Regions from separate parts of the Pantoea sp. NSTU24 genome, predicted to be linked through region 1. Evidence: predicted binding sites of a transcription regulator. Region 1 holds the regulator's gene; each other region holds the start of a gene.
The links. The regulator Fur, encoded in region 1, represses iron uptake genes when iron is present. The targets are predictions, from matches to a motif close to ATAATAATGAGAACNACTATCAA.
Positions count from the first base shown of each region.

Region 2: exbB (tol-pal system-associated acyl-CoA thioesterase) is a predicted target of Fur. The motif match lies at 3,820-3,842, and genes of this name have one in related genera.
Region 3: ACLHDD_RS04920 (TonB-dependent siderophore receptor) is a predicted target of Fur. The motif match lies at 8,211-8,233, and genes of this name have one in related genera.

Region 1 covers NZ_JBKIWZ010000001.1:549,605-559,393, reverse strand. Annotated here, with positions in the region: gene seqA (replication initiation negative regulator SeqA) at 1-415, opposite strand, end outside; gene ybfF (esterase) at 666-1,430, shown strand; gene ybfE (LexA regulated protein) at 1,599-1,874, shown strand; gene fldA (flavodoxin FldA) at 2,007-2,537, shown strand; gene fur (ferric iron uptake transcriptional regulator) at 2,884-3,327, shown strand; gene ACLHDD_RS02790 (hypothetical protein) at 3,402-3,797, opposite strand; gene glnS (glutamine--tRNA ligase) at 4,033-5,700, opposite strand; gene nagE (N-acetylglucosamine-specific PTS transporter subunit IIBC) at 5,853-7,880, opposite strand; gene nagB (glucosamine-6-phosphate deaminase) at 8,208-9,008, shown strand; gene nagA (N-acetylglucosamine-6-phosphate deacetylase) at 9,071-9,789, shown strand, end outside.
Region 2 covers NZ_JBKIWZ010000001.1:2,621,377-2,631,165, reverse strand. Annotated here, with positions in the region: gene metC (cystathionine beta-lyase) at 1-619, opposite strand, end outside; gene ACLHDD_RS12430 (TRAP transporter large permease) at 753-2,039, opposite strand; gene ACLHDD_RS12425 (TRAP transporter small permease) at 2,054-2,560, opposite strand; gene ACLHDD_RS12420 (TRAP transporter substrate-binding protein) at 2,607-3,578, opposite strand; gene exbB (tol-pal system-associated acyl-CoA thioesterase) at 3,927-4,649, shown strand; gene exbD (TonB system transport protein ExbD) at 4,656-5,078, shown strand; gene ACLHDD_RS12405 (MFS transporter) at 5,315-6,637, shown strand; gene ACLHDD_RS12400 (Csu type fimbrial protein) at 6,634-7,608, opposite strand; gene ACLHDD_RS12395 (fimbria/pilus outer membrane usher protein) at 7,605-9,789, opposite strand, start outside.
Region 3 covers NZ_JBKIWZ010000001.1:991,984-1,001,772, reverse strand. Annotated here, with positions in the region: gene ACLHDD_RS04960 (class I SAM-dependent methyltransferase) at 116-679, shown strand; gene ACLHDD_RS04955 (glutamine amidotransferase) at 667-1,395, opposite strand; gene ACLHDD_RS04950 (DMT family transporter) at 1,567-2,451, shown strand; gene ACLHDD_RS04945 (CoA transferase) at 2,498-3,877, shown strand; gene ACLHDD_RS04940 (TorD/DmsD family molecular chaperone) at 3,879-4,445, opposite strand; gene ACLHDD_RS04935 (phosphatase) at 4,474-5,211, opposite strand; gene ghrA (glyoxylate/hydroxypyruvate reductase GhrA) at 5,251-6,192, opposite strand; gene treA (alpha,alpha-trehalase TreA) at 6,402-8,087, shown strand; gene ACLHDD_RS04920 (TonB-dependent siderophore receptor) at 8,280-9,789, shown strand, end outside.

The DNA of each region.
Region 1 (9,789 bases):
TCGGCTTAGTATGGGTGCCATTCTGTAACAGCGTATGCTCGTCACCGGCAAAGTAGACGCGGGTGCGGCCCTGCAGAGAGGCAGTGGCTTCAGCAAAGGCTGTGGTGTCGAGACGATAGAGCGTTGACAGGACAAGCATAAAGCGATTCACCGCCCGCTTCTGCTCCGCATATTCATCGGAGAGCAGCAGCTCACGCATCGCGCGAACACGATCCTGCGGGCGCGAACCCACAGACACAGGCTGAGACTCTTTCGCTGCCTCTTTTGAAACGGCCTGCGCAGGCGATGCACTGACCGTCTGACCGGCTGTAAACTTCAGCATGCGGCGCAGAATGTCGGATGCGCTTTCACCAATATGCTGCGTGTGGCTGGCGATATACCGGTAGAGCTCTTCGTCAACTTCGATCGTTTTCATCTTATTCCGTACGGTTCTTTCTCATGACAGAACCACCTGTTTCCTGAAAAGCCCTGAGTATAGCCAGGCGATTCAAAGGATGTGTGGGTTCTAACATCAGGATTATAAAGTTAAATTCAGGCGGGTTGTTAGTAATCAAACGGTTTACGGGCAAAAGTCAGAATATGTCCTAATGCCGCCGGAACCGGCGCGCCTGAAAAGGTGAAACCATGATAACCTAAGCTCAGGTCTCAAACTTAAGAACTTTGCTATGATTTTGAACGCCCGTCTGCAAACTGAACAATCTTCTGCTGATTCCCTGCCAATCCTGCTTATTCACGGTCTGTTTGGCAGTCTGGATAACCTTGGCGTGCTGGCGCGCGGGCTGAAAGATGCCGGCCCGCTGCTGCAGGCAGATGTCCGTAACCATGGCCTTTCCCTCCGTTCCGACGAGATGAACTACGCTGTAATGGCACAGGATATGGTTGACACACTGGATGCTCATGGCATTGACCGCGTCGCCGTCATCGGTCACTCAATGGGTGGCAAAATCGCCATGACCATGAGCGCATTAATACCAGACCGCATCGAGCGACTTGTGATGATTGACATCGCACCGGTGGATTATCAGACCCGCCGCCACGACGACATCTTTGCTGCTATTCGTGCTGTGACGGCTGCGGGCGTCACACTGCGCAGCGAGGCGGCGCGGATCATGCGTACGCTGATTGACGAAGAGGGCATCATCCAGTTCCTGCTGAAGTCGTTTCACGAGGGCGAATGGCGCTTTAACGTGCCGGTACTGTGGGACAACTACGCCACGATTTCTGGCTGGCAGCCGGTGCCCGCCTGGCCGCATCCGGCGCTGTTCATTCGCGGCGGAGACTCCAGCTATCTGGACAATCGCTATCGCGATGCCCTGCTTCAGCAGTTTCCGGCTGCGCAGGCGCACGTCATCGGTGGCGCTGGCCACTGGGTTCATGCGGAAAAACCTGATGCTGTTCTGCGCACGGTTCGCCGATTTTTTGCGCTTTAAAAGCAAATAGATGGCGGTAAAGGTTTAGGATTGGCGTCGGGCGTAAGCGTGAAGTATGATGTCGCGCTAAAATTTTGCCGCAGGTCAGTTTTTCTGCGGCAGCGGCCAATAATTTATAATCTGCGCGGTGAGTATCTGACACCCGCACCCATTCAGTTTTACTAAGCCATGGCAAAAGAACAGACTGACCGTACGACGCTCGATCTCTTTGCTGATGAGCGTCGCCCGGGTCGACCCAAAACCAGTCCGCTTTCGCGTGATGAACAGTTGCGCATCAACAAGCGTAATCAGCTGAAACGCGATAAAGGGCGCGGGCTTCGTCGTGTCGAGCTGAAAATGAACAGTGAAGCCGTCGATGCACTCAATACGCTGGCAGAACAGCGCAACCTCAGCCGCAGCGAACTGATCGAACAGATGCTGCTGGCCCAGCTCAAACTGGATTAACGCGGGCGAATCGCACGCAGGAGCAAATGTCGAGGCTTTAACCGTTCCGCGGGTTTGTCTCGTCTGCTATTATTTGCTGAATTGTGCTGCGGCACACATCTCATCATCAGGATTTAAGAGGTTATTTTACTCATGGCACTCGTAGGCATCTTCTTTGGCAGCGATACCGGCAACACCGAAAACATTGCAAAAATGATCCAGAAACAGCTGGGTAAAGACGTTGCAGAAGTGCATGACATCGCGAAAAGTACAAAAGAAGATCTGGAAGCGTTTGATATCCTGCTGCTGGGTATTCCGACCTGGTATTACGGTGAAGCACAGTGTGACTGGGACGACTTCTTCCCGACGCTGGAAGAGATTGATTTCAATGGTAAACTGGTTGCGCTGTTCGGCTGCGGCGACCAGGAAGATTATGCAGAGTATTTCTGTGACGCGATGGGCACCATCCGCGACATCATCGAGCCTCATGGTGCGGTAATTGTTGGCCACTGGCCGACCGAAGGCTACCATTTTGAAGCATCAAAAGGTCTGGCTGATGATAAACACTTCCTGGGACTGGCCATCGACGAAGATCGCCAGCCGGAACTGACCAGCCAGCGCGTTGAGCAGTGGGTTAAGCAGATTTTTGATGAACTGCAGCTGAAAGAGATTCTGGAAGCCTGATCCTGCATGCCTCAATGTGAGCGCCAGCTCACATTGAGGCAATGGAAATTCCTATAGAAATAATAGCCACATTTTTTTAACTTTCTCCGTTTAATCTGTAGAATACCCGCATCGATCTTCCGCGTATTTTATCAGGCGTGATGATGAAGCGATGGTCAAACAGACTCTGCCAGAATCCTCCCCGGCCCGGTGACGAATCCCCTTTAGCCCATGACGATTCAGGCACGCCCTCTGGTTTTCATTTCATCGCTTCAGCTCTATAATGAGACGCAAATGAGAATAAGCACAGATCGACATTCAAGGCGACACGCCACAAAAGTGATATTAGTAACAGGACAAAATCCGCATGACTGACAACAACACCGCATTAAAGAAGGCTGGCCTGAAAGTGACACTGCCCAGACTAAAAATTCTGGAAGTGCTTCAGGAACCTGAGTGCCATCACGTCAGTGCGGAAGATTTGTACAAACGCCTGATCGACATCGGTGAAGAAATTGGCCTGGCTACCGTTTACCGCGTTCTGAATCAGTTCGATGATGCAGGTATTGTCACGCGCCATAACTTTGAAGGTGGCAAATCTGTCTTTGAACTGACGCAGCAGCATCACCATGATCACCTGATCTGCCTGGATTGCGGCAAAGTTATCGAGTTCAGCGATGAATCAATCGAAACGCGTCAGCGCGAAATTGCGACCCGTCATGGCATCAAGCTGACCAACCACAGCCTCTATCTTTATGGCCACTGCACCGTGGGCGACTGCCGGGAAAACGAAAATCTGCACGACCAGTAATTCCTGGGTGATGTGAAATATAAAAACCGGTGAATGCACCGGTTTTTTTTTCGTACGTCCGTTCTGCTGCGATATCAGGCGACCAGTGTCTCCTGCAGATAACGCCAGCGCGGGATCGTACTGCTGCAGTCCAGAATGGCCAGAGCGATACGGCTCTGATTATTGCCGTTCAGCATCTGCATCTCGCGATACTGCACGGTAATCTCTTTTTCATGATGCGAAAGGATCACGTGTTCGCAGGTGGCGATGCGCATCCCTTCCCGCTGGCCCTGTAGCTGTCGGAAAAGATCCTCAACGTCGTTGAGGTTATACTCTTTTCCCTTTGGCGTCACCATGCGAAATTCGGGATGGAAATAGGACATCAGCAGCTCAAAACTGTCATCCGATCCGGCTGCCTGATTAAAAATACGTTCAATGAGCTGATGTAAAACGACCACACTGTGTCTGGCTTCCTGAGCGAGAGCGTTCATTTTTTTTCCTTCTTTAACCCGCTTTGCGGCCTCTGAAAGCGCATAGCCTACCTGAAAGCCACTAATTCACACCCTGAAATTGATTAATTTTTTTAAACTCGGATAACTCTCACGGCGGGTGCTGATGCAATTTTCTTCAGCAAAGAATAAACGTCGGTTATGTTGAAAATCGGAGACATAAAAAAGGGCGATAAATCGCCCTTTTACCATTTTATGGGGTCGGTTCCGGAACGTTTTATTCGCCGGTTTTCGCCCAGGTATCGCGAAGACCTACGGTGCGGTTAAACACCAGCTGCGACGGTTTTGAATAAACACTGTCGGCGCAGAAATACCCTTCGCGTTCAAACTGGTACGGCGCGTCAGGTTCTGCATTGCGCAGCCCCGGTTCGACGAAGCCATTTTTGATAGTCAGCGATTCAGGGTTAATGACCGCCAGGAAGTCCTCTGCCGCGCCCGGGTTTGGCACGCTAAACAGCCGATCATACAGACGGAATTCCGCAGGCTGCGCATGATCCGCAGACACCCAATGAATGACCCCTTTCACCTTGCGACCATCAGCCGGATCTTTACTCAGCGTATCAACATCGCTGGTGCAGTAGATGCAGGTAATATTACCCGCTTCATCTTTGGCAACACGCTCAGCACGAATCACATAGGCGTTGCGCAGTCGGACCTCTTTGCCCAGCACCAGACGCTTGTACTGCTTGTTCGCCTCTTCACGGAAATCTGCCCGATCAATCCAGATTTCACGGCTGAACGGTACCTCACGCGTGCCCATCTCCGGCTTACCGGGGTGATTTGGCATGGTGATGTTTTCGTTGTAACCCGCTGGCAGATTCTCAATGACGATTTTAAGCGGATCCAGCACGGCCATAGCACGGGGTGCATTCTCATTGAGATCGTCGCGGATGCATGACTCCAGCGACGCCATCTCCACGATGTTATCCTGTTTAGTCACGCCAATACGACGGCAGAACTCACGGATGGAGGCTGCGGTGTAACCCCGGCGACGCAGACCTGAGACGGTCAGCATACGCGGGTCATCCCAGCCTTCAACATGCTTCTCGGTCACCAGCTGAGTAAGTTTGCGTTTCGACATCACCGCATACTCAAGATTCAGGCGTGAGAACTCATACTGACGCGGATGGACCGGAATAGTAATGTTATCCAGCACCCAGTCGTAGAGACGACGGTTGTCCTGAAACTCCAGCGTGCAGAGAGAATGAGTAATGCCTTCCAGCGCATCGGAGATGCAATGGGTAAAGTCATACATCGGGTAGATACACCACTTATTACCCGTCTGGTGGTGTTCCGCGAATTTGATACGGTAGAGCACCGGATCGCGCATCACAATGAAGTTTGAAGCCATATCAATTCTGGCGCGCAGGCAGGCAGTGCCTTCAGCGAACTCACCGTTACGCATCTTTTCGAACAGCGCCAGATTCTCTTCCACGCTGCGATCGCGATAAGGGCTGTTTTTGCCAGGCTCTTTCAGGGTGCCACGATATTCACGGATCTGGTCCGGACTCAGTTCATCGACGTAAGCGAGCCCTTTGGAAATCAGCTCAACCGCGTAGTGATAAAGCTGATCAAAATAGTCTGATGAGTAACGGACTTCACCACTCCACTCAAAACCCAGCCACTGGACGTCACGCTTAATGGATTCAACGAACTCGATATCCTCTTTGACCGGATTGGTATCGTCAAAACGCAGGTTGCATTGCCCCTGATAATCCTGGGCAATGCCAAAATTCAGACAGATTGATTTCGCATGACCAATATGCAGATAGCCATTGGGCTCTGGCGGAAAACGGGTATGCACGCTGTTGTGCTTACCGCTCGCCAAATCTTCGTCGATGATCTGACGAATAAAGTTAGTTGGGCGGGCTTCAGCCTCACTCATCTCAAAAATCCTCAATACGAATAACGGGTGATTTGTACCACGAAGTAACGGAGTATGATCCACAAAGCGTCTGAGGGAAACAACCGTTTGTTAAGCCTTTAAAACAAAAAAGGCAGGAATCGCTTCCTGCCTGTGGCGTTCTGTTGCGGGGATTAGCGTTTCACTTCGTAGAGCGGGGTGACGCCCGCCACCACCTGCCCCTGAGCCAGCAGCGTCAGACCGGCAAAATCATCGCTGTTACTGACCACAACCGGACTCACCATCGAGCGGGCGTTAGCGTTGAGGAAATCAAGATCCATCTCCAGCACAGGCTGACCGGCGACCACACTGGCCCCCTCTTCCACCAGACGGGTAAAGCCTTTGCCGTCCAGCGCCACGGTATCCAGCCCCATGTGCACCACAATCTCCACGCCACTGTCCGTTTCCAGGCAGAAAGCGTGATTGGTGTTGAAGATTTTCACTACCGTGCCCGCAATCGGTGCCACCACCCGCTTGTCGCTGGGTTTGATCGCCAGACCCTCACCGACCGCTTTGCTGGCAAAGGCTTCATCCGGCACGGACTCCAGCGCCACGACTTCGCCGGAGACCGGCGCCAGCAGGGTGGCGATAACCCGCTTCTCTCTGTCCGGTACCGCCTGATGTTTAACGTCTGGCTCGGCTGGCGCACTGCCGGCCGCAGCAGCCGCAACCGGCCCTTTAGTCAGGACTTTTTTCATGGCAGACGCAATGCTTTCTGCCTGGGTGCCGACGATGATCTGCACGTTCTGTTTATTAAGACGGATTACGCCAGATGCCCCGAGGCGCTTCGCTACACCCTCATTCACCTGGGCGGAATCGTTCACGTTGAGACGCAGACGGGTAATACAGGCGTCGATACCGGTTAAATTCGTCGAGCCCCCCACCGCACCAATGTAGCGGCGCGCCAGCGATTCGGTCGCCGTCTCATCGTTACCGGTTTTGTCCACGTTGACATCATAGCCATCACTTTCATCACCTGCGACCGCCAGCTCACGGCCCGGCGTCATCAGGTTGAATTTTTTGATGGTGAAGCGGAAAACCAGATAGTAGATGGCGAAGAAGACCAGACCCTGCGGGATCAGCATGTACCAGTGGGTCGCCAGCGGGTTACGGGTCGACAGCACCATATCCACCAGCCCGGCGCTGAAACCAAATCCGGCGATCCAGTGCATGCTGGCGGCGATGAAGACGGAGATTCCGGTCAGCACCGCATGGATCAGATAAAGCACCGGCGCCACAAACATAAAGGAGAATTCCAGCGGTTCGGTGATACCGGTAAAGAAAGCGGCAAAGGCCGCGGCCAGCATGATACTGCCCACTTTGACGCGGTTCTCAGGACGTGCGCAGTGGTAAATCGCCAGCGCGGCGCCTGGCAGGCCAAACATCATAATCGGGAAGAAGCCCGCCTGATAACGGCCGGTGATGCCGACTGTTGCCGAGCCGTTAGCCAGTGACTGCGCACCGCCCAGGAATTTAGGGATGTCATTAATTCCCGCCACATCAAACCAGAACACCGAGTTCAGGGCGTGATGCAAACCCACCGGAATCAGCAGACGGTTAAAGAAGGCGTAGATACCTGCCCCGGCAGAGCCGAGCTTCTGGATATGTTCGCCAAAGCCGACCAGGCCATTAAAGATAACGGGCCAGATGTACATCAGGATAAAAGCGACCAGGATCATCAAAAACGAGACCAGGATCGGCACCAGCCGGCGTCCGCTGAAGAAAGAAAGCGCTTTTGGCAGTTCGACATGGCTGAAGCGGTTATAAACCTCTGCTGACAAAATCCCGACCAGAATGCCGACAAACTGGTTATCGATTTTGTTGAAGGCAGCGGGAACCTGATCTAAAGGCATTTTCTGGATCATCGACACCGCTGCGGGTGAGCAGAGTGTAGTGACAACCAGAAAGCCCACAAAGCCAGTCAGTGCAGCGGCACCATCTTTGTCTTTCGACATGCCATAGGCAATACCGATCGCAAACAGTACTGACATGTGGTCAATAATTGCCGAACCGGATTTGATCAGCAACGCGGCCAGTGCATTACCTGCACCCCAGCTGTCAGGGTCAATCCAGTAACCGACCCCCATTAAAATTGCTGCTGCTGGCAGGGTTGCCACCGGCACCATCAGTGCCCGCCCCACCTTCTGTAGATAACCTAGCATAACCCCTTCCCCCTATGGACCTGACTTGTCGCTTTGCGCCGCTTAATGTTGTTATGTCAGCTGCAAAGATCGTTTATGCACTTCATATCACGCTGCGAAGTGTAATGATAAATTAATTCGCCTCGCAAATTAAAACCCCGGTAAATGTGATTTTTATCACTAAAAAACATTACACAGCACGGCAACCTGTGGCTATGTTCCCGAACTTATTTTATCATTCGAAATATTGAATTCTGCGCGAGCCGTCGCGAGAATAAGCCTCAGGTTCAGGCTGATGAATAACGCAACGGCTTTGCACTCCCCTTTCTGTTTTCAATGAGGTGAAACATGAGACTGATTCCTTTAGCGACCCCGACTCAGGTAGGCAAATGGGCTGCCCGACACATTGTTAACCGCATCAACGCGTTTAACCCGACGGCGGACAGGCCGTTCGTCCTGGGACTGCCGACCGGCGGTACGCCCCTGGAGGCGTACAGGCACCTGATCGATATGCACAAAGCGGGCCAGGTCAGTTTTAAACATGTCGTCACGTTCAATATGGATGAGTACGTTGGCTTGCCAAAAGAGCATCCTGAAAGTTATCACAGCTTTATGTATCGAAACTTCTTCGATCATGTTGATATTCAACCAGAAAACATCAACCTCCTGAATGGTAATGCACCCGATATTGACGCAGAATGTCGCCAGTACGAAGAGAAAATTCGTGCGCTGGGTAAAATTCATCTGTTTATGGGCGGTGTCGGCAATGACGGCCATATCGCCTTTAACGAACCAGCGTCGTCACTGGCTTCCCGTACCCGTATTAAAACGCTGACCCATGACACGCGCGTGGCGAACTCTCGCTTCTTTAACGGCGACGTTGATCAGGTGCCTAAATATGCACTGACGGTCGGCGTCGGCACGCTGCTGGATGCCGAAGAGGTAATGATTCTGGTGACCGGCCATGTGAAAGCGCAGGCCCTGCAGGCGGCGGTTGAAGGCAACGTCAACCACATGTGGACGATCAGCTGCCTGCAGCTGCACGCGAAATCGGTGGTGGTATGTGATGAACCCGCCACTATGGAACTGAAAGTAAAAACCGTAAAATATTTCCGCGAAATGGAAGCGGAAAATATGAAAGGCGTGTAACAGAACATTGTCATGCCCTGCTGTTACGCTGAGTGACAGCAGGCCAGGACGGGAGAAAAGAGATGTACGCATTAGTAAACGGCCGAATCTATAGTGGCCACGAGGTTCTGGATAATCATGCGGTCGTCATTGCTGACGGAAAGATTGCGCGCGTCTGTCCGCGTGATGCACTCCCGGCCACGATTGAGCAGCGGGACATGGCGGGCGCGATAATTGCACCCGGCTTTATCGATCTCCAGCTTAATGGCTGCGGCGGTGTGCAGTTCAATGACAGCCTTGAGGCGCTGAGCGTGGAAACGCTGGAAACAATGCAGCGCGCGAATGAGAAGTCCGGCTGCACCAGCTTTTTGCCAACGCTCATCACCAGCAGCGACGCCCTGATGAAACGGGCAATTGAAACCATGCGGGTCTATCTGCAAAAACATCAGCATCAGGCGCTGGGCCTGCATCTGGAAGGTCCCTGGCTCAGCAAGGTGAAAAAAGGCACCCACGATCCGGCGCTGATTCGCCTGCCCGACGCAGAGATGGTGGATTATCTCTGTGCCAATGCGGACGTCATTACCAAAGTGACCCTTGCCCCCGAGAATGCCGGCAGCGACGTGATTCGTCAGCTGACAGACGCCGGGATCATCGTCTCAGCCGGTCACTCAAATGCAACTTATGAAGAGGCGAAAGCGGGTTTTTCTGCGGGGATTCGGTTTGCCACGCATCTCTACAATGCCATGCCCGCCTTTGCCGGACGCGAACCGGGCCTAATCGGTGCGCTGTTTGATGCGCCTGA
Region 2 (9,789 bases), 2.1 Mb from region 1:
CCTGAATCGAGATATCGACGCCGTGCGCGAGGGCATTAAAGAAGATCCCGGCCGCCCAGGTGTTGTCGAGCATGATGATTGCGTCAGGTGCGCGGGCGCGAACGGCCGCGACTATTGCCGGAATATCCTGCACTTCCATGGTGATGGAAGCGGGTGATTCAAGGAAAACGACCCGGGTGTTGGGCTGCACAAGCTCAGCAATTTCGCTGCCAAGGGTGTGATCGAACCAGCCCGTCGACACCTGCATCTTCGCCAGGATTTTCGTGCAGAAATCCTGCGTTGGTTCATAAACGGCACCGCTCATCAGCACATGATCGCCCGCTTCTACAAACGCCAGAATCGCATTCGCCACCGCCGCTGCGCCGCAGGGGTAGAGCACGCAGCCTGCACCGCCTTCCAGCTCGGTCATCGCATCCTGCAGTGCAAAGTGAGTCAGGGTGCCCCGGCGGCCATAAAAGAGTTCGCCTTTTGCCCGGCCTGCGGTGGCGCGCTTTTTTTCCGCAACGCTATCGAAAACCAGCGAAGAGGCGCGCTGAATAACCGCATTCACCGAACCCTGGGTATAACGCTTGCTGCGTCCTGCGCTGACGAGCGTGGTATCAATTTTTCTGGTGGTCATGAGTCGCCTTTGCCGCTTCTGACTAAGCCCTCACGTTATCACGAAACGACCAGCAGGGTTGAGACTCAATGGTGATTATCAGAGTGCGTCGCAGCATAAAAAACGGGCCCGCGAACGGGCCGCTTTTATTGTGCTACATCACGCCCATCAGGTGCGGTAACCAGAGCGAAATGGCAGGGACATAGGTAATCAGCATCAGCACCAGGAACAGCATGCCGTAGAAGGGCAGCATCTCGCTGACCACCTGTTCAATCTTCTGTTTACTCACGGCACTGGCAACAAACAGCACCGTGCCGACCGGCGGCGTAATCAGCCCGATCCCCAGGTTGGTCAGCATGATCATGCCGAAGTGAACCGGATCGATGCCCAGCGCGGTCGCCACCGGCAGCAACACCGGCGTCAGAATCAGGATTAGCGGTGCCATATCCATCAGCGTGCCCACCACCAGCAGCAGGATATTGATGCACATCAGAATCACATATTTGTTATCGGAGAAGCTGGTGAAGGCTTCCGTAATCAGGGTCGGAAGCTGCATGAAGGTCATTACTGCGCCGAAGCCCGTCGCGAAAGCGATCAGCACCATGACGATGGTGACGGTTTTAATGGTGCGGAACAGCAGAATGTGCAGCTGACGCCACCTGAAATCGCGATAGATAAACATCGTCACAAAGAAGGCCCAGAGACAGGCAATGGCCGCAGATTCCGAGGCGGTAAAGATGCCCGAGAGGATACCGCCCATAATGATCACCACGGTAAAGAGCCCCCAGAACGCATCGAAGAAGATCTTTAGCGCCAGACGAAACGGGATCCGTTCGCCTTTGGGGTAGCCGCGTTTGCGGGCAAAGCCCAGACACATCACCATCAGGCAGGCCGCCAGCAGCAGGCCAGGGAAGATCCCGGCGACAAACAGGGACGAGATGGTCACCATGCCGCCGGTCGCCAGCGAATAAATCACCGAGTTATGACTGGGGGGCGTCAGCACCGCCTGCACCGAGCCACTGGCGGTGACAGCGGCGGCGAAATCACGCGGATAACCTTTCTCCTCCATCTGCGGGATCATCACCGAGCCAATCGAGGCGGTATCCGCGACCGATGAGCCGGAGATCGCGCCAAAGAAAGTTGAGGCGACAATGTTAACCAGGGAGAGCCCGCCGCGAATAAAGCCGACAAAGATATAGGCGAAGTTGACCAGCCGCCGGGCAATGCCGCCCTCTGCCATGATTGCGCCAGCCAGAATAAAGAATGGGATGGTCAGCAGCGAAAATTTATTGATACCGTTGGTCACCTGAATCACCACCGCCTCCAGCGGCAGATCGATCCACCACGCCCCGATAAAGGCGCTGAGGCCGACGGCGAAGGCGACCGGAAAGCCCACCATCAGCAATACCAGCAAACTGCCTATCAGAATCAATGCATCCATTTTTCTGCTCCGCGTTAGTGGGTGCCGCCCAGCGAGACAACCGGCCGCTGACTCTGATCGCCGTTCAGCAATCGCTCAATGACAAACAGCAGGGTAAAGATCGCGCCGATCGGAATCGGCAGATAGATCTCGCCGTAAGTCACCGCAGGCAGCGCAGCGAGATGCTGAAACCACATCGCTTCGCACAGGCTGTAGCTGGCCTGAAAGATGACCAGACAGGTGACGATCATCAGCAGGTCGCTGATGCGCAGCATCAGGCGCTGCCGGGCGGGCGACAGGCGATCGGTAACCATCGACACGCAGATATGGGTTCCGGCGCGCAGGCCCACCGGCGCGCCAATAAACGTAAAAATAATCATGCAGATAATGGCGACCGGTTCCGGCCAGGAGAGCGCGCCATTCATCACGTAACGGGCGAAGATCCCCACCGGGATCACCGTCACCATGATCAGCAGCGCCACAGCGGCCACCAGCATGCAGAGCAGATAAAGCCCATCCATCAGACGCGTATAAGCAGTCATAACTGATACCTGTGTAAGCACGCCACACGGCAGTGTGGCGCCGGGATTATTTCACCTCAGCGATCCGGGTCATCAGATCCTGATATTTGCCGGCAAACTGATCGCGCACCGGCTGCGTCGCTTTGACGAAATAGTCGCGGTCGGTCTGCTGGAACGTGACGCCGCCCGCCTTCATTTTGGCGATCGCGTCGTCAGTGTAGGTAGCCCAGAGCTGGCGCTCTTCATCCTGCGCCTCTTTACCCAGCTTTTTCAGCAGCGCCTGATCCTCGGGTTTAAGGCGATCCCAGGCGCGTTTTGAATAGAGGATCATCTCTGGCTGGATAAAGTGGCCGGTGAGGGTGTAAAACTTCGCCACCGGCAGATAGTTGTGGGCCACAAAGGTGGGGGGATTGTTCTCGGTGCCATCGACTACGCCGGTCTGCATGGCGCTGAAGACCTCGCTGACGCCCATCGCCACCGGGTTGGCACCCATGGCTTTCAGTGTCGCCAGTGAGATGGCACTGTTCTGCACCCGAATTTTCATACCTTTGAGATCCTCGGGTTTCGCCAGGGGGTTTTTGGTGATCATGTTGCGCTCACCCGCATCGGTCCAGCCGAGAAAGACCATGCGGGCATTAGGATCGCTGTCGAACCGGCTGGCGATCTCGCGACCTATCTCACCATCCAGAACCTTGTGCATGTGGTCAACGTTGCGAAAAATATAGGGCAGCGTCAGCACGCTGGTTTCCGGAGCAATGGAGGTCACTGGCGCCAGCGAAACGCGAATCATATCAATGGCGCCGAGCTGCACCTGCTGTAGCGTCTGGTCTTCATCACCCAGTACGCCACCGGCATAAATTTTCATCTCCAGCCGTCCGTTCGTGGCCTGTTTCAGCTTGTCACCCATGTGCTGCAGGGCGACCACCGTCGGATAGCCCGCAGGCTGGACTTCGGCAACTTTAATGACCTGTGCCAGGGCGGTACTGCTCATCACCGTCACCGCCAGGGCCGTCGCCAGACCTGTTTTTATCATTCTCATTATATTGTCTCCCGCAGAGGTAGGACGGCCCGGGATCGGGGCTGAACGCAGAGGGCCGTGAGGAGCCAGCATAGTGAAAACCGTCCTGAGTAAAATGCAGCAATGCTGATTGAATGAAACCCATCACATTTTGAAACGTTGTTTTAATAAATTTTCATGCGGCTTCACATTTTAGAAACGTACAGGCATATCGCCATTAAAACCGCCGAAAGCAGGTCATCTGGGACCCTTAACTTTGTAAATACTAATGAGAACTACTATCAATTCGGCACCATTTTGCTATTATTTGTCCTTGTTTTGCATCCCTGAATCAGAAGTTGGAGAAGCAGCGTGGTAGCCAGTGAGTTGATGCAAACGGACCTCTCCGTTTGGGGCATGTATCAACATGCCGATATCGTGGTAAAGGTGGTTATGGTTGGCCTGTTGCTGGCCTCTGTCATAACCTGGGCGATTTTCTTCGGCAAATATGCCGAACTCAGCGCGGCTAAGCGTCGCCTGAAGCGTGAGCAGCAGGCGCTGGGCGAAGCCCGCAATCTCAATGATGCCGCCCGTATCGCCCAATCGTTTACCGGCCACAGTCACAGCGTGGTGCTGCTGAACGACGCACAGAATGAACTTGCGCTGTCGGCGGGTGTGGAAGACACCAACGGAATCAAAGACCGCACCAGTTTTCGCCTTGAGCGCCGCGTGGCGGCCTTCAGCCGTCATGCCGGACGAGGCAATGGTTTCCTGGCGACCATCGGCTCTGTCGCGCCATTCGTAGGGCTGTTCGGCACGGTCTGGGGCATCATGAACAGCTTTATTGGCATCGCGAAAACGCAGACCACCAATCTCGCCGTGGTCGCGCCGGGGATTGCCGAAGCACTGCTGGCGACCGCAGTAGGTCTGGTGGCGGCTATCCCGGCAGTTGTCATCTACAACGTGTTTGCCCGCATGATCGCTAACTATAAAGCCTCGCTGGGCGATGTTGCCGCTCAGGTTATGCTGCTGCAGAGTCGTGATATCGACCTCGGCACCGTTGCGCGGGATGTTCCGCGTCCTGCCACTGCGCAGAAGCTGCGGTTAGGGTAAGCACTGATGGCAATGCGATTAAACGACGACCTGGATACACAGGGTGAAATGCACGAAATCAACGTGACGCCGTTTATCGACGTCATGCTGGTGCTGCTGATCATCTTTATGGTGGCTGCGCCCCTGGCGACAGTCGATGTGCGGGTTAATCTGCCGGCCTCCACCAGTGCGCCGCAGCCACGACCGGAAAAGCCGGTCTATCTGTCGATTAAGGCGGATAAGCAGCTCTATGTCGGCAACGATCGGGTCACGCCTGATTCGCTGGTAAACGTGCTGACCAGCCAGACCCAGGGCAATAAAGAAACCACTATCTTCTTCCAGGCAGACAAGTCAGTAGATTATGAAACGCTGATGAGCGTGATGGATAAGCTGCGCACGGCGGGTTATCTGAAGATCGGCCTGATGGGCATGGAATCCGTAAAGAAATAGCGGCTTATCCGGTTTCTGAACAAGGCGACGGCTTCCGTCGCCTTTTTTTATGCCTGCGCGACAGCCATACAAAATCAGGCCAACGGGCGATCGCACCGATCGGTTATGCTGGCTGCGCTTATTTGTTAACTGGTTGTTACTCATGTACATAGTTTTGTAAAGTGCAATGGTGAGCCCGGTCACATTATTCCTGCTTCAGGCAGGCTAAAACGGCTAAAAAACAATAGGAAGCCGTTATGAGTCACACCCCGTCTTTACAAAAGCCACCCAAAAGTGCCGCGCGGACAATCTTTAACGTCACCAGTGGTAACTTTCTGGAGATGTACGATTTTATGGTGTTTGGTTATTACGCAACTGCGATAGCCAAAACCTTTTTCCCGGGTGACGACCCCTTCGCTTCTCTGATGCTGACCCTGATGACCTTTGGTGCAGGCTTTCTGATGCGCCCGCTGGGGGCGATCATTCTGGGGGCCTATATTGACCATCACGGTCGTCGTAAAGGGCTGCTGCTGACGCTGAGCCTGATGGCGATAGGTACGCTGACCATCGCGCTGGTGCCGGGCTATGCGACCCTGGGCGCGGCGGCTCCGATTCTGATTCTGCTGGGCCGGCTGCTGCAGGGCTTTTCCGCAGGTGTTGAGCTGGGTGGCGTATCGGTCTATCTGGCGGAGGTTGCTCCTGAAGGCCGCAAAGGCTTTTTCGTCAGCTGGCAGTCGGGCAGTCAGCAGATTGCGGTGATCTTCGCCGCACTGCTGGGGCTGATGCTGAACCACCTGCTGGCAAAAGAGGCCGTAACAGAGTGGGGCTGGCGTATCCCGTTTGTAGTCGGCTGTCTGATTGTGCCGTTCCTGTTCTATATCCGCCGGATGCTGGAGGAGACCGAGGCCTTCAGCAAGCGTAAACATCGTCCGGGCATGGCAGAAATCATGCGGTCGGTAGCCAGTAACTGGGCGCTGGTGCTGGCGGGGATGCTGATGGTCGTTACCACGACGGTGATGTTCTATATGATCACCGCGTTCACCCCCACCTTTGGCAAAACCGTGCTGATGATGAGCGACAAGCAGGCGTTTCTTGTGACGCTCTGCGTGGGTGTGTCAAACCTTTTCTGGCTGCCGCTGATGGGGGCGCTGTCAGATCGTGTCGGGCGTCGTCCGCTGCTGATTGTCTTTACGCTGCTGATGATTGTCACCACCTGGCCGGTGCTGCACTGGCTGGTGGGATCGGCCAGCTTTGCCCACCTGCTGGAAGCGGAGCTCTGGCTGTCGTTCCTCTATGCCAGCTATAACGGGGCAATGGTGGTTTATCTGGCGGAGATCATGCCTGCTGAGGTGCGCGCTGCCGGTTTCTCAATGGCTTACAGCCTGGCAACGGCGCTGTTTGGCGGCTTCACCCCGGCCATCTCCAGCTACCTGATCCACGCCACCGGTGACAAGGCGATGCCGGGTGTCTGGCTGACCTTTGCGGCCGTCTGCGGGCTGATCGGCACACTGCTGATTGGCCGGATGGTGAAGCAGTACCAGCTGCGTCACCGCACCGCGCCGGTCAGCGCCTCACTCTAAAACGACAAATCGACCACCACGCTGTCGCTGTAGTTTCCGGCTGGCGGCGTGCTCTGCGAAGTCAGGATGCGCGCGGTGTAGTTATAGCCGCGCGTCAGTCCATCCGCTGACACCGCCGAGGAGATCGTACTGCTCCAGCGTTCCGTTCCTGCCGACCCCCAGCGATTGCTGCCGGACTCTTTGTAAATCTCATAACTCAGACGATTAGCCCCGCTGGCCATATTCCGTACGCTGCCGACCGGATAGCTGCCATTACTCAGCCCCACCGTATAGGTACTGCCTTTGCTGCACAGCACGTTAATGGTCTGTGTGACGGCGGAGAAACTGCCGACCAGCGGCGCACTGCCAAAGCTGATGTTGGGTGAGGTAATCGTCGTGCAGTCATTGGTGAGGATGGCGGTGACGGTGATGGGGATGAGGCCGCTGCCGTTCTGTTCGCTCAGGCAGAGACCGCCTAAACTGATGCTGGTGCAGACGCGATATGTCACCGCCATATTCAGCGTTACCTGATACGTCCCGGCGGCCACGACCTGGCCGGGCACGGTTCGCAGATAGACCGGAATGGCGAAATTAAGACTGCCCAGCAGGCCCGCCAGGTTGATCAGGGTCTGCGATACATAGACGTAAGGCGCGCCGCCAATCGTCAGTTCGCTGGCACAGGCCGAGTCGGTACAGAGCCGGACCGGCACGTTGTCGCTGCCGGTGTCACCGCTGCGCTTTAATATACCGCGCGTGCCGTTATTGCTGGTTGCGCCGGTCAGCTGGAAGGTAATCTGGTTATTGCCCAGCAGTGACAGGGTTGAACCCGCCCCGCAGTTGACGTTGGCGTTGGTGCTCGCAGAACTGATCGTGGTGTTTGCCACAAAGGTGGTGATCGAGCCGAAGCTGGCGCTGGAGGCGGGCAGGTTACAGGCGGCGTAACCCAGCGGGGACAGCAGCAGCAGGCCAGCCAGTAGCAGAAATCTCATCATGGTTTTGCTCCGGAGGGAAAAGAATCAGCGGCCGTGACGGCGTTGTCGGGCGTCAGGGGCAGCAGCGCACAGGTCAGGGGACCGTAAGTTTTCAGCGCCTGAGGCTGGCCGCTGGCGATGTGCAGTCTGGTTTCGCAACGGCGACCGTCGGGCGTGAGCACCGTAATCGGGTTAAGGGTGGCGAGATTCTCCATCCAGACGAGGCCATCCCAGCCAACATATTCGGTGGGATGATCGGGGCGCAGCACCTGACTGGAAACCGGCAGCGGCTGCCCCTGAGCGTCAAGCAGGATAACGCTGGCCGAACGCAGTTTCTCCACCGGGAAATCGAGCAGGTAGCCGCTCTGACGTTTCACTGCGAAGCGCTGCTCGACCCGGGGCGTCGTCATGTCGGCGGGCAGATCGAGTGTGTCGATATCATAGCGGGCCGGGTAGTAACTGCTGATGGCGGGCACCAGCAGATAACCCTGCTGGCTGGTGCGGCCCATCGGCTGATTTTCGTAGCGGACGGTCACACCGGGATAGCGGGTTTTCACCAGCACAAAGGCATCATTGATCGCGTTAGCGGCAAAGAGATGATTGTCCATCACCACCAGCGAGCCGGAGAGATCGGCCCACTGCGTGAGGTTGTCATCGTCGCCATAAAAACCCGCTGCGGTGTCGATCTGGTTATTACGATAGCGCAGACTGCCCTGACGATAGTCGCCGCTGTTACCGCTCTGATTCGCCCAGCCCGCATCCCAGGCGATACCGCCGTCGCTGGGCATGGCACGCGAAGCATAAAGGCGCTGACTGTCCCGGCCTCGCTGGTCGCGTTCGGTGCTGATTGCCGCGCTGCCCTGTTCGCCAAACGGAATTACCAGCGAAATGGCGCCGGTCCAGCTCTTCTCCTGCTGATCGCGGCTGGCCGAGACGTAAAGGCTGCTGTTACCCCACAGGTTTTTGCTCCAGGAGAGGTTCCATAGCCGGGTGCGATCGCCCTGGCCGTCCGTGATATCGATAAAGGCGGCCCCCACGCTGCCAAAGCGGTTCAGGGAGACGCTGGCGCTATACTGCGCGCTGCGGCGCGACAGGGCATAGCGGCGGCTGTCCGGCATCCCCCCGGCGCGACTGCCGACCAGCGCCAGATTGCCGAACGTGCTGCTGCGCTGGATCTGCTGCGTGCCAAGGTTGAACCAGCGATTGTTGTACTGATATCCCCAGCTATATTGCCTGCCGTTTTCACCCTCAAGCTGGCTCTGCGCAACCGCGCCGTTGACCACGCCCCAGCTGCCGACGCGTAGCTGCCCGCCAACGCCGCCCATTGCCAGGCGTTTACTGCCTTCGGCGTGGCTCTCCAGCGTCAGCCAGTCCGTCATGCCGTATCGCCAGGAGCCGCTGGCGGCGGCAGCCCCATAATCGAAGTTGCGGATACCGTAGTTTTCGCGGATCGCGCCCGCAGAGAGCGCGTAGTCCGACAGGCCCGGTTTCAGCAGATTACTGGAGACATAAAACGGCATGGTGGTGGTAATGCGGCGACCCACCGCGTCGGTGGTGGTGATCACGGCGTCACCCGCACCGTTGACAAAGGGCACGTTGGTCATCGACCACGGGCCGGGTTGCACATTTGCCTGGCTGGAGCGATAGCCGTTGATAAAGAGATCGACAGTTGAGGGCACGGCGGCCTGGCCGGAGAAGGCGGGCAGCGGATAGGTCACCAGATCGGGGCGCACGCTGAAGTCGCGGCCCACCTGCAGGCCGCCGAGCCGCACGCTGCTGCTCCACGCCAGCGAGTCGGTGATCAGATCGCCGACCCGCCAGCTCATCGCCATGTTTTCATCGTCGTAACTCCACCAGCTGTCATAACGGATGTAGCCATCGTCCTGATAGGTGGTCTGGCCTTCGAGCTGCTGCAGCCAGACGCCGTTGCTGGAGAGGTGCCCGGCCTCGCCGAACAGACGCAGCTCATTCCACACCGAGAGACGGGTGCCGCTGTTATCAGTGCGGCTGGCGTAAAGATCATAATTAATCAGCGCGCCCCGGCTGGTGCGGCCCGGATAGCGTGGCCCGTTTTTCGCCTCGCCGATCACCTGACCCGGCAGCCACGCGGGCGGCACGGTCAGCAGCAGCCGCTGCCGCGCCGCGTCATATTCCACGTCTGCCGCCTGCAGGCTGCTGACATCGACCAGCGACTCAGCGCCC
Region 3 (9,789 bases), 440 kb from region 1:
GGCGTTTCCCTGATAGGCCAGGAATGCTCTGACTTTCCTATGCGAAGCGGCAGCGCGGGAAACTCGTGCAGCAGAGCGAGGTCAACGTGAGGATGATCAGATTACGGAGATGAGTATGCTGGCTTCAGCTATGACGTTAATGCGCACCAAAGCCAATTTCGTGCATCAGTTTATTCGTAACCCGCGCATGATGGGCAGTATCACCCCGTCATCAGAGACCCTCTGTCGTACAATGACCGGGGCAGTCGGGTGGTCTGAAACGTTATGTGTCGCCGAACTCGGCGCTGGCGATGGGGTACTGACGCGGCATATACTGGCGCAGATGTCCCCTGATGCCACGCTGGATGCCTTTGAGATCAGCACCACGCTGGCAGATAATCTTGCCGCCCTCAGCGATCCCCGCATGACCGTGCGCACCTGTTCAGCGGAGTATCTGAATGGCGAGTACGATGCAATCCTCTCCGGCCTGCCGCTGTTATCCTTACCGCCCGAACTGCGCAAAGCCATTCTGCGTGCGGTGTTTAACGCGCTCAGGCCGGACGGCGTTTTTGTACAGTTCCAGTACACATCACTGACCCAACCAGACCTGTCACGTTACTTCACCTGGGAACGTCAGCGGGTGCTGAAGAATGTGCCTCCTGCCTGGGTCTACCGCTGTACGCGTCACTATGCGCCCTGAACCTGCCTGAAAGCTGGGCGTGTCTGTTGCCAGAATGAGACCAGTAACGCACGCGCCCAGTCTTTGCCCTCTATCCTGCATCCGCCGCCCTCTTCAACCGTACCCGACGGCAGACAGGCGTCCATAATCCGCCGGGAGAATTCGGGATGAAACTGCACTGATAAGGCCTGCGGCGAGTAACGCAGAATCTGACACCCATCAAGTTCAGATGTGGCCAGCACCTGAGCGTGAGGCGGCGCGGTGACTACCGACTGGCGATGCGATAGCCAGACGCTGAATCCGGCAGGCAGCTTCTGCAGCAGAGGATCGCGCTGCGCCTGTTCCGTACAGCGAATCGGTAACAGGCCGCGCTCCCAGCCCTGAGGATTGTCCGCTACCGTGCCGCCCAGCGCATAAGCCATCAACTGATGACCGTAACAGACGCCCAGCAATGGCAGGCGATAGTCGATAGCCGCCCGCACCCAGGCGGCGCTGCGTTCACTCCAGTCTGCGTGATCGGTCACCATCGCCCAGGAGCCGCTGAGGATCGCGCCGGAAATCTGGTCAAAATCGGGCAGGGCCTCGCCCAGATGAGGGCGGACAATCAGGTAATCATCCGGCTGCAGATCCAGCGCATCAATGAACCAGCGTGGCTGTTCGCCGATCTGTGCGACAACATCGGCAGGCGGGACTTCAAGCTGAATGATTGCAAGGGGTAAGACGGACGCAGGGTTCATACCGGATCGGATCCTCTCAGAAGTCGTGTGAAATCAGTCTGCCATCAACGGTGTTAAATGTCTTATCGGATGACGGTACAGACGCAGAAAATTTCCGCTGGCGATTAGCGGGATTGCCGGAGTTCGTGCCATCATTAGCAGGCTATGCAAAAACATTGAAAGGAAATTATCGTGGCTGTGCGGCATTTTTTACTGATTCTGATGGTGGTTTCAATCTGGGCCTTTAACAACGTCGCGGTGAAATGGGGCCTGCTTGAGCTGCCGCCGCTGTTTCTGACGTTTATGCGCTTTGTGGTGGTTGCGATCGTGCTGGTGCCCTTCTGCCGCATCACCCGTCAGCAATTGCCCTGGCTGCTGCTGCTGGCCTTCACGTTCGGCTTTATGCACTTCTCGCTTCTGTTCGTCGGCCTGCGCTATACCGATGCCGGCACCGGTGCGATTGTCGTGCAACTGGGCACACCAATTGCGATGCTGCTGGCAATGGCGGTGCTCAAAGAGAATCTGAAGCTGGTGCAGCTGATGGGCATTATGATTTCGCTGAGCGGTGTGGTGGTGTTATCCGGCAGCCCAACGATTCCGTCATGGTGGGTGCTCTGCCTGCTGCTGTGCAGCGCCACCGGCTGGGCGGTCAGTAATCTTATTGTAAAAAAATCACCGCCGATTAAGCCACTGACCATGACCGGATGGATTGCGTTTCTGGCCATACCGATTGTCGGCGGATCAAGTCTGGTGATGGAATCTCACCAGCTTTATGCCCTGCAACATGCCGGCTGGCGCGGCTGGTTCGCCATTCTCTATAGCGCCATCGCATCGTCGATTGTCGCCTATACGCTGTGGTACATGCTGCTGAAGAAGTACAACGTCAATCTGATCATGCCTTACTCACTGCTGACACCGGTTCTGTCCGTACTGATGGGCATTGTGGTACTGGGCGACAGCCTCAACAGCTTTAAGATTATCGGTGCATCGCTGGTGGTGCTGGGTACGGCTATCGCGGTACTGAACCTGCGTAATCTGCGGATGCACGCCCGCTTCCCGCGTCTGCGGCGGCGCTGATACCGCATGCTATGCTTAAAAAAATCCGCCTTTAAGGACATATAGCATGGATCTTACGCTCGCTGGCGCGCTGTGGCAGCAGATGCAGCAGGGATTGCGCGGCCACAACGACATCAGCCCGCTTCCCGCATTTACCGATCTCGCCACCTTCTCTTCTGCCTTTGCCGTCAGTGAGCTGGCGGCCACCAGCACCGGTCTGGCGACACAGGCTGTGGCCGACCTGCTCGCCGCTGCCTGCCCGGATGTCGTCCCTCCGCCCGTTACCGTCAATGTCCGGCTCGCTTCACGCTGGTTTCAGCAGAGCTTCTGTCCACTGAATCGTGCTGCTCCCGCCCTGTGGGACGCCTTCGCAGGTGATTATCAAAGTCACGATGGCTGGATCCGTCTGCACACTAACGCGGCGCATCATCGCCAGGCGATGGAGCGGGTACTGGGCCATCATGCCGATCGCTCCGCGCTGGCACGTCAGGTCCGGCAGTGGCAGGCCAGCGAACTGGAGCAGGCGATTATTGACGCAGGCGGCTGCGCCGCGGAGATGCGCAGTGCCGCCGCGTGGCAACAACATCCGCAGGGTCAGGCGGTACAGCGTGAACCGCTGTTCAGCTGGCAGCGCACGCTTCCGGCACCGGCACCCGCATGGCTGCTGCCACGCGCCCGGCCATTGCTGGGCATCAGAGTCCTGGATCTGACGCGGATTATTGCCGGGCCCGTTGCGACCCGCTTTCTTGCCAGCCTGGGCGCCAGCGTATTACGCATTGATCCTCCCGGCTGGCAGGAGCCGACGCTCGATGAGGAGATGAGCTGTGGCAAACGCCGCGCGGTACTTGATCTGACCCAGCCTGGCGATCGTGAGCAGTTTGTTCGCCTGCTCCGCGAAGCCGACGTACTGGTGCATGGCTACCGGGCCGATGCGCTGGAGCGGCTCGGATTTGATGCAGAAACGCGGCAGGCACTCTCACCGGGTCTGGTCGATGCAGGTCTGAATGCCTGGGGCTGGCAGGGGCCGTGGCGCAATCGTCGCGGCTTTGACAGTCTGGTACAGATGGGCTGCGGGATTGCGGAACGGGGAATGCAGTGGCAGCAGCGCGACAGACCCGTCCCGCTGCCGGTTCAGGCACTGGACCATGCCACGGGCTATCTGCTGGCGGCAGCGGTGCTGGAGGGGTTACGGCGTCGTCTGACAGCAGGACACGGCAGCCAGGTGCGGCTGTCGCTGGCGCGCACCGCCTGGCTGTTGCAGCAGCATTCCACGGAGCAGCGCGCGGGCAGCGACATTGTGCCGCGGATGAAAGATAACCTGCCCTGTTATGAACTCACGCCGTGGGGATTCGGGGTAAGGCTCAAAGCCGCCGCCCGACTGCCCGGCACCCCGCAGCTCTGCGCGACCCCGGGATCGCCGCCGGGCAGGCACCCGGCAGAATGGTGAATCAGGCGTCGTCACCTGATTCGCGGCTTTCCAGCAGTTCGTTATACATCGCCTGAATCGCTTCGCGGCTCAGCATCGCCAGCGTACGGTAAAAGGCGGTACTGGCGTGTGCCTCGACTTTGCCCAGGAACGCGCCGCACCACGGCAGCAGATACGCTTCAAACAGCGCCAGTTGCGCGGCGCTCTCATCTTCTGCGGACTGATCTTCCAGCCAGGAAGCTGCCAGCAACAGCACACCGAAATGGTCAGCCGGCGCATCGCTCAGTGGCATGCCGCGGGAGGTTAAGAATGCACGCACCTCCGGTTCGGTTTTGCCTTCGGGCCATTGTGAGGCGTAAGGCGGCACATTGCAGTCACTGCCCACAAACAGCGCATTGTAATCGGCAGCCAGCGCCTGCGGATCGCTGTTCTGTTGCAGACGCTGGAGCAGCTCGTCCTGCTCCAGCGGCCACTGCGACTGCAGTTTGCCTTCACGCAGCAGCGTGAACAGCGGCACCAGCAGCGGGTCCTGTGGCTGACGATTGAACAGTGAGCCGATTACGCGGCACAGAATGGAAAACTCATTCATGAGTCAGATTTCCTTGAGGCAAAGTAAATTAAAAGTCAGCCAGTTCAGCAATATGTTTGCCGCTACGCATTTCCAGAAAGTCGAGCAGGCGACGCGGCGTGACATTTAACACCCGATCCTCTGGAAAATCTACCTCGCGGGCGATTCGCAGGCAGTGATCGAAATGGCCGAGCGTGAAGGCGGTGTGAGAATCGGAGCCAAACGCCAGCCGTCCACCAGCGTCGCGTACCGCGGCGGCGATAGCCCGGCAGTTGGGTTCGCTGCCCGGCCGCGAATGGGTAAAGGAAGAGTTGTTCAGCTCCAGCGCCACATCGTAACAGGCGGCGGCTTCGGCGATGGCCGGGATATCGACCGGGAATTTGGGGTTGCCCGGATGGCTGATGATATGAACCAGCCCACTCGCCATCGCCGCGATCATAGCGTCAGTGTGATGCTTTCTGTCGCGCGGTGTATAGACCGGCTCGTGAAAACCGGCGACGATTAAATCCAGCGCATCAAGCATCGGCCCGGAACAGTCGATCTCGCCCTGCTGGTTTTTAATATTGGCCTCGATACCCCGCAGGATAGCCACACCGTCAATCACGCGCGGCCAGATACGCATATTTATGAAGTGCCAGTAGTGCGGCGCGTCCGCCATGTCCGGGCCGTGATCGGTAATGGCAAAAAGTTTCAGGCCGTTTTGCTTTGCCTGAGCCACATAGTCATGCAGCGTGCTGTAAGCATGCGTACTGGCGATGGTGTGCATGTGCAGATCTACCGGATACATCCTCTTCTCCTGCTGATTGCCCCTGACAGGGCCGGTTAATTAATAGCCGCGCTCACGATCCACCCTGCCTTTTGGCTGTTCGCCAGCCTGATCCTGCAGAATCGCACGGGCAATAAAGTCGATAGCTTCGTCGATCAAGGTTACCGCCGCATTATGGGGCGTGATCGTGACGCGCGGATGCGACCAGAGCGGATGCGCCTCAGGCAGAGGTTCAACCTGAAAGACATCCAGGGCCGCCGCTTTCAGCTGACCGCTCTCGAGGGCAGCCAGCAGATCGGCTTCCACGACCTGCGCGCCGCGTGCGATATTGAGGAAGAATGCACCATGCGGAAGCTGCTGCAAAAAAGCGTGATCGACCAGATTCACGGTTTCCTGCGTACTCGGCAGCAGGTTGATTAATACCCGCGTCTCCTGAAGAAACGCAGGCAGCGCCTCGCGGCCGGCAAAACTGGTGACGCCGTCAATCTCTTTGGGTGAACGGCTCCAGACACGCAGGGGGAATCCCCAGGTTTTCAGGCTTTCTGCCACGCTCTGCCCCAGCACACCCGCGCCCATAATGCCAACAGTGAACGCGTCACGTCTGTAAGGCGGCAGCGGCTGCCAGCACGCCTGCTGCTGCTGAAGGCGGTAATCGTCAAACCGGCGGAACCAGTTCAGAACGCTCTGCACCGCATACTCCTGCATCTGCCGCGCCATGCCGGTATCCTCCAGCCGATAGAGCGGTACGCTGTCGGGCAGCATCTCTGGCTGCTGCTGCAGTTGTTTCAGGATTTCGTCCACGCCCGCGCCCAGTGCAAAGACACCGCGCAGCGTAGCGCGGCCCTGCAGCATCTCAGCGGGCGGAGAACGGACCAGCGCGTAATCAGCTGGTCGCTCGTCGCCGGGTTGCCAGGCACGTACTTTTGCCTGAGGCAGACGCTGCTGTAAACCGTTAATCCAGGCCGCAGCAGGCTGCGACGGGTGATACCAGATGATCTCCATCCTGCTCTCCTTTTTTCTTTCAGCGTCCAGGAAAAGCGGCAGGAGAGCAAGAAAAAAACCGGTGGTAAACGCGGTTTTTTCCCTGCAAATAATTCCTGCCGCTTCACATTTCCGGCTCGCTTCAGGGTGAAGTGGCCAGATAAGGTCTAAAGTTGGTCGTGTGGTCAATACGTTACACGCGGCCGCATTTCGGACAAGGAGAAAAACCGATGATAAAAACTGAGGTAAACGCCGCTGAACGGCGTCAGCGTTATGCACCTTTTCTGCTCACCTTTCTGCTGAGCGTCCCCGCTTTCACCGTCCAGGCTGACGAAAGCAGCCGCATGCTGAATAATCAGCCGCAGCCGCCGGATATTCGCCTGGGCCCGCTGTTCAATGCCGTGCAGCAGGCAAAATTCTATCCGGACCAGAAAACCTTTGCGGATGCGGTGCCGAAATTTGACCCTTCTTCGATTCTGGCTGACTGGCAGATGCAGAAGAAACAGCGCAATTTCGACCTGAAACGCTTTGTCGATGCCAACTTTACCCTGCCCGCCGCGGGCGACAAATATGTGCCGCCAGCCGGTCAGAATCTGCGTGAGCACATTGATGGCCTGTGGCCGGTGCTGACGCGTACGGCCAGCAGCGCGGGGCAGTATGACTCACTGTTGCCGCTGCCTGAACCTTATGTGGTACCGGGCGGACGCTTCCGTGAGATCTATTACTGGGACAGCTACTTTACCATGCTGGGCCTCGCCGAAAGCGGACACTGGGATAAAGTGCAGGATATGACGGATAACTTCGCCTCCCTGCTCGACCGCTACGGTCACATCCCTAACGGTAACCGGAGCTACTACCTGAGCCGTTCACAGCCCCCGTTCTTCAGCCTGATGGTTGATCTGCTGGCAACACACGATAACGGCCAGGCCTATACCCGTTACCTGCCTCAGCTGCAGAAAGAGTATGACTACTGGATGGCAGACAGCGATAACGTGGCGGCAGGCGCGGCCAGCAAACGGGTGATTAAGCTGGCAGACGGTACACTGCTCAACCGTTACTGGGATGCGCGTGACGTACCGCGAACCGAGTCCTGGATGGATGACATCGCTACCGCGCAGAAAGCGCCTCAACGCAATAAAGCAGAGCTCTACCGGGATCTGCGCGCCGGTGCGGCCTCGGGCTGGGATTTCAGTTCTCGCTGGTTTACCGACGCGCACAATCTCTCCACCATCCGGACCACACAGCTGGCCCCGGTCGATCTCAACAGCCTGCTGTTCCATCTGGAGCAGACGCTGTCAAAAGCCTACCAGATGAACAAACAGACCGATCTGGCGAAGCAGTTCGCCGACCGGGCCGGGAAGCGCCAGGCCGCTATCAACCGCTATCTCTGGGACAGCAAACAGAACTGGTACGCCGATTATGACTGGCAGAAAAAGCAGGTCCATCCCCAGCTGACCGCCGCGGCGCTCTTCCCGCTCTATCTGCAGGTCGCCAGCGATAAACAGGCGGAAAGCACCGCCCGTGCGGTGGAAAAACAGCTGCTGAAGCCGGGTGGGCTGGTCACGACCACGGTGAACAATGGTCAGCAGTGGGACGCTCCAAACGGCTGGGCTCCGCTGCAGTGGGTCGCCGTCGAAGGACTGGAACATTACAACCAGCCCAAACTAGCGAAAGAGGTGGGACTGCGCTTCCTGCAGAACGTCCAGAACACCTACGACCGCGAGCATAAGCTGGTTGAGAAGTATGTCGTTGAGGGTAAAAATCTTGGCGGCGGTGGCGGCGGTGAATATCCGCTGCAGGATGGTTTTGGCTGGACCAACGGTGTCACGCTGAAGCTGCTTGATAAATATTGTCCGAAAGAGAAAACCTGTAACAGCGCCCACGATATTCCTCAGGCGTCAGCCTCTCAGCCCTGATTCTCTCTGAATACCTCTGGCCCGGCTGGAGGTATTCTCACTTCACTTCAGCGAATTTTACTTGACGTTCTCTCATCCACAGGCAAAATTGCAGCGTTTTTACAAAAGGTAATAATTCTCATTATGATAATGAGATTAGCTATCAAGAATATTATCCACCTGCCTGATCGCTTTGTTAAGAAAGGAATTTCGATGAAACTGTCATTGCCGCTGAAAGGTTATGTTCCCCTCTGCACTCTGGCGCTGGCCACGCCTGTTATGAGTTACGCTGCCGATATGGTGGTGACGGCTCAGCCGCAGGAAGATGCGAACTCCCCTACCCGGGGCTATCTGGCGACCACCAGCCAGGGCGCAACCAAGAGCGATCGATCGCTGGTGACCACGCCACAGTCCATCTCAGTTGTGACGCGTCAGCAGATGCAGGACCAGGGTGCCCTGACCCTTAATCAGGCGCTGGGCTACAGCTCGGGCGTCTTCACCAATTTCGGCGGTGCCGCCACCCGTTACGACACTATTTCGCTGCGCGGCTTCCATGGCGGCGATACCGATAATACCTTCCTCGACGGCATGCGGCTGATGAGCGACGGTGGCAGTTACAATATATTCCAGGTGGATAATGCCTTCCTTGAGCGCATCGACGTGATCAAAGGCCCCTCATCGGCGCTTTACGGCCAGACGGTGCCTGGCGGACTGGTCAATCTGGTGACCAAACGCCCTCAGTTCGCGGAGGAGGGCCATATTCAACTGCAGGCGGGAAGCAACGCGACCACCGGCACGATGTTCGACTACACCAATGCGATTAACGACCAGTGGGCGTACCGTCTGACCGGCGTGACCCGCAACAGTGATACCCAGTACGATCATACCCGCGAAGAGAAATATGCGCTGATGCCGCAGCTGATGTGGCAGCCGGATGAAGATACCCATCTGATCCTGAAAGCCTATCTGCAGAAAGATCCTTCTGGCGGCTATCACGGTTCCGTTCCGGGTGATGGCAGCCTCACCGAACACAACGGCTACAAGCTGAGCAAAGGATTCTATGAGGGCAACAGCGACCTCGATCAGTTCAAACGCCGCGAGCAGATCTACAGCTTTGATTTTGCCCATCGCTTCAATGACGTCTGGTCTTTCTCCTCGACCGGCAGCTACAGCCACTCAAATGTCGATCTCGATCAGGTTTATCAGTCTGGCTGGGATGAAAATAATCCCGACCTGCTGAACCGGGCTTACTCCGGTGAGCGCTCATCGCTCTCTGCATGGTCCACCGATAACCGCTTACAGGCGGAGTTCGACACCGGCGAACTGGAGCACCGCGTGACGCTGGGTGCCGAATATCACCGCTACAAGAATGAGATCTCCACCACAGGTGGCTCGGCTTCACAGCTGAATGCCCTGACCGGCGAGCAGGTCGGTGAGATGCCAGCCTATACCTGGGCGGATAAAACCCGTCGCTACTACCAGACCGGCCTCTATCTGCAGGATGAGATGAAGCTGGATCGCTGGCATCTGGATCTCTCTGGCCGGTACGATCGCATCGTCGCGAATAACAGCGGCAGCGATCGCCGTCAGGATGATCATATCAGCGGACGCGCCGCCCTGCTCTATGCCTTCGACAATGGTATCTCACCCTATATCAGCTGGAGTCAGGCAATTACGCCTACCGCGCTCACTGACCGCAGCAATAACCTGCTGAAACCGACCA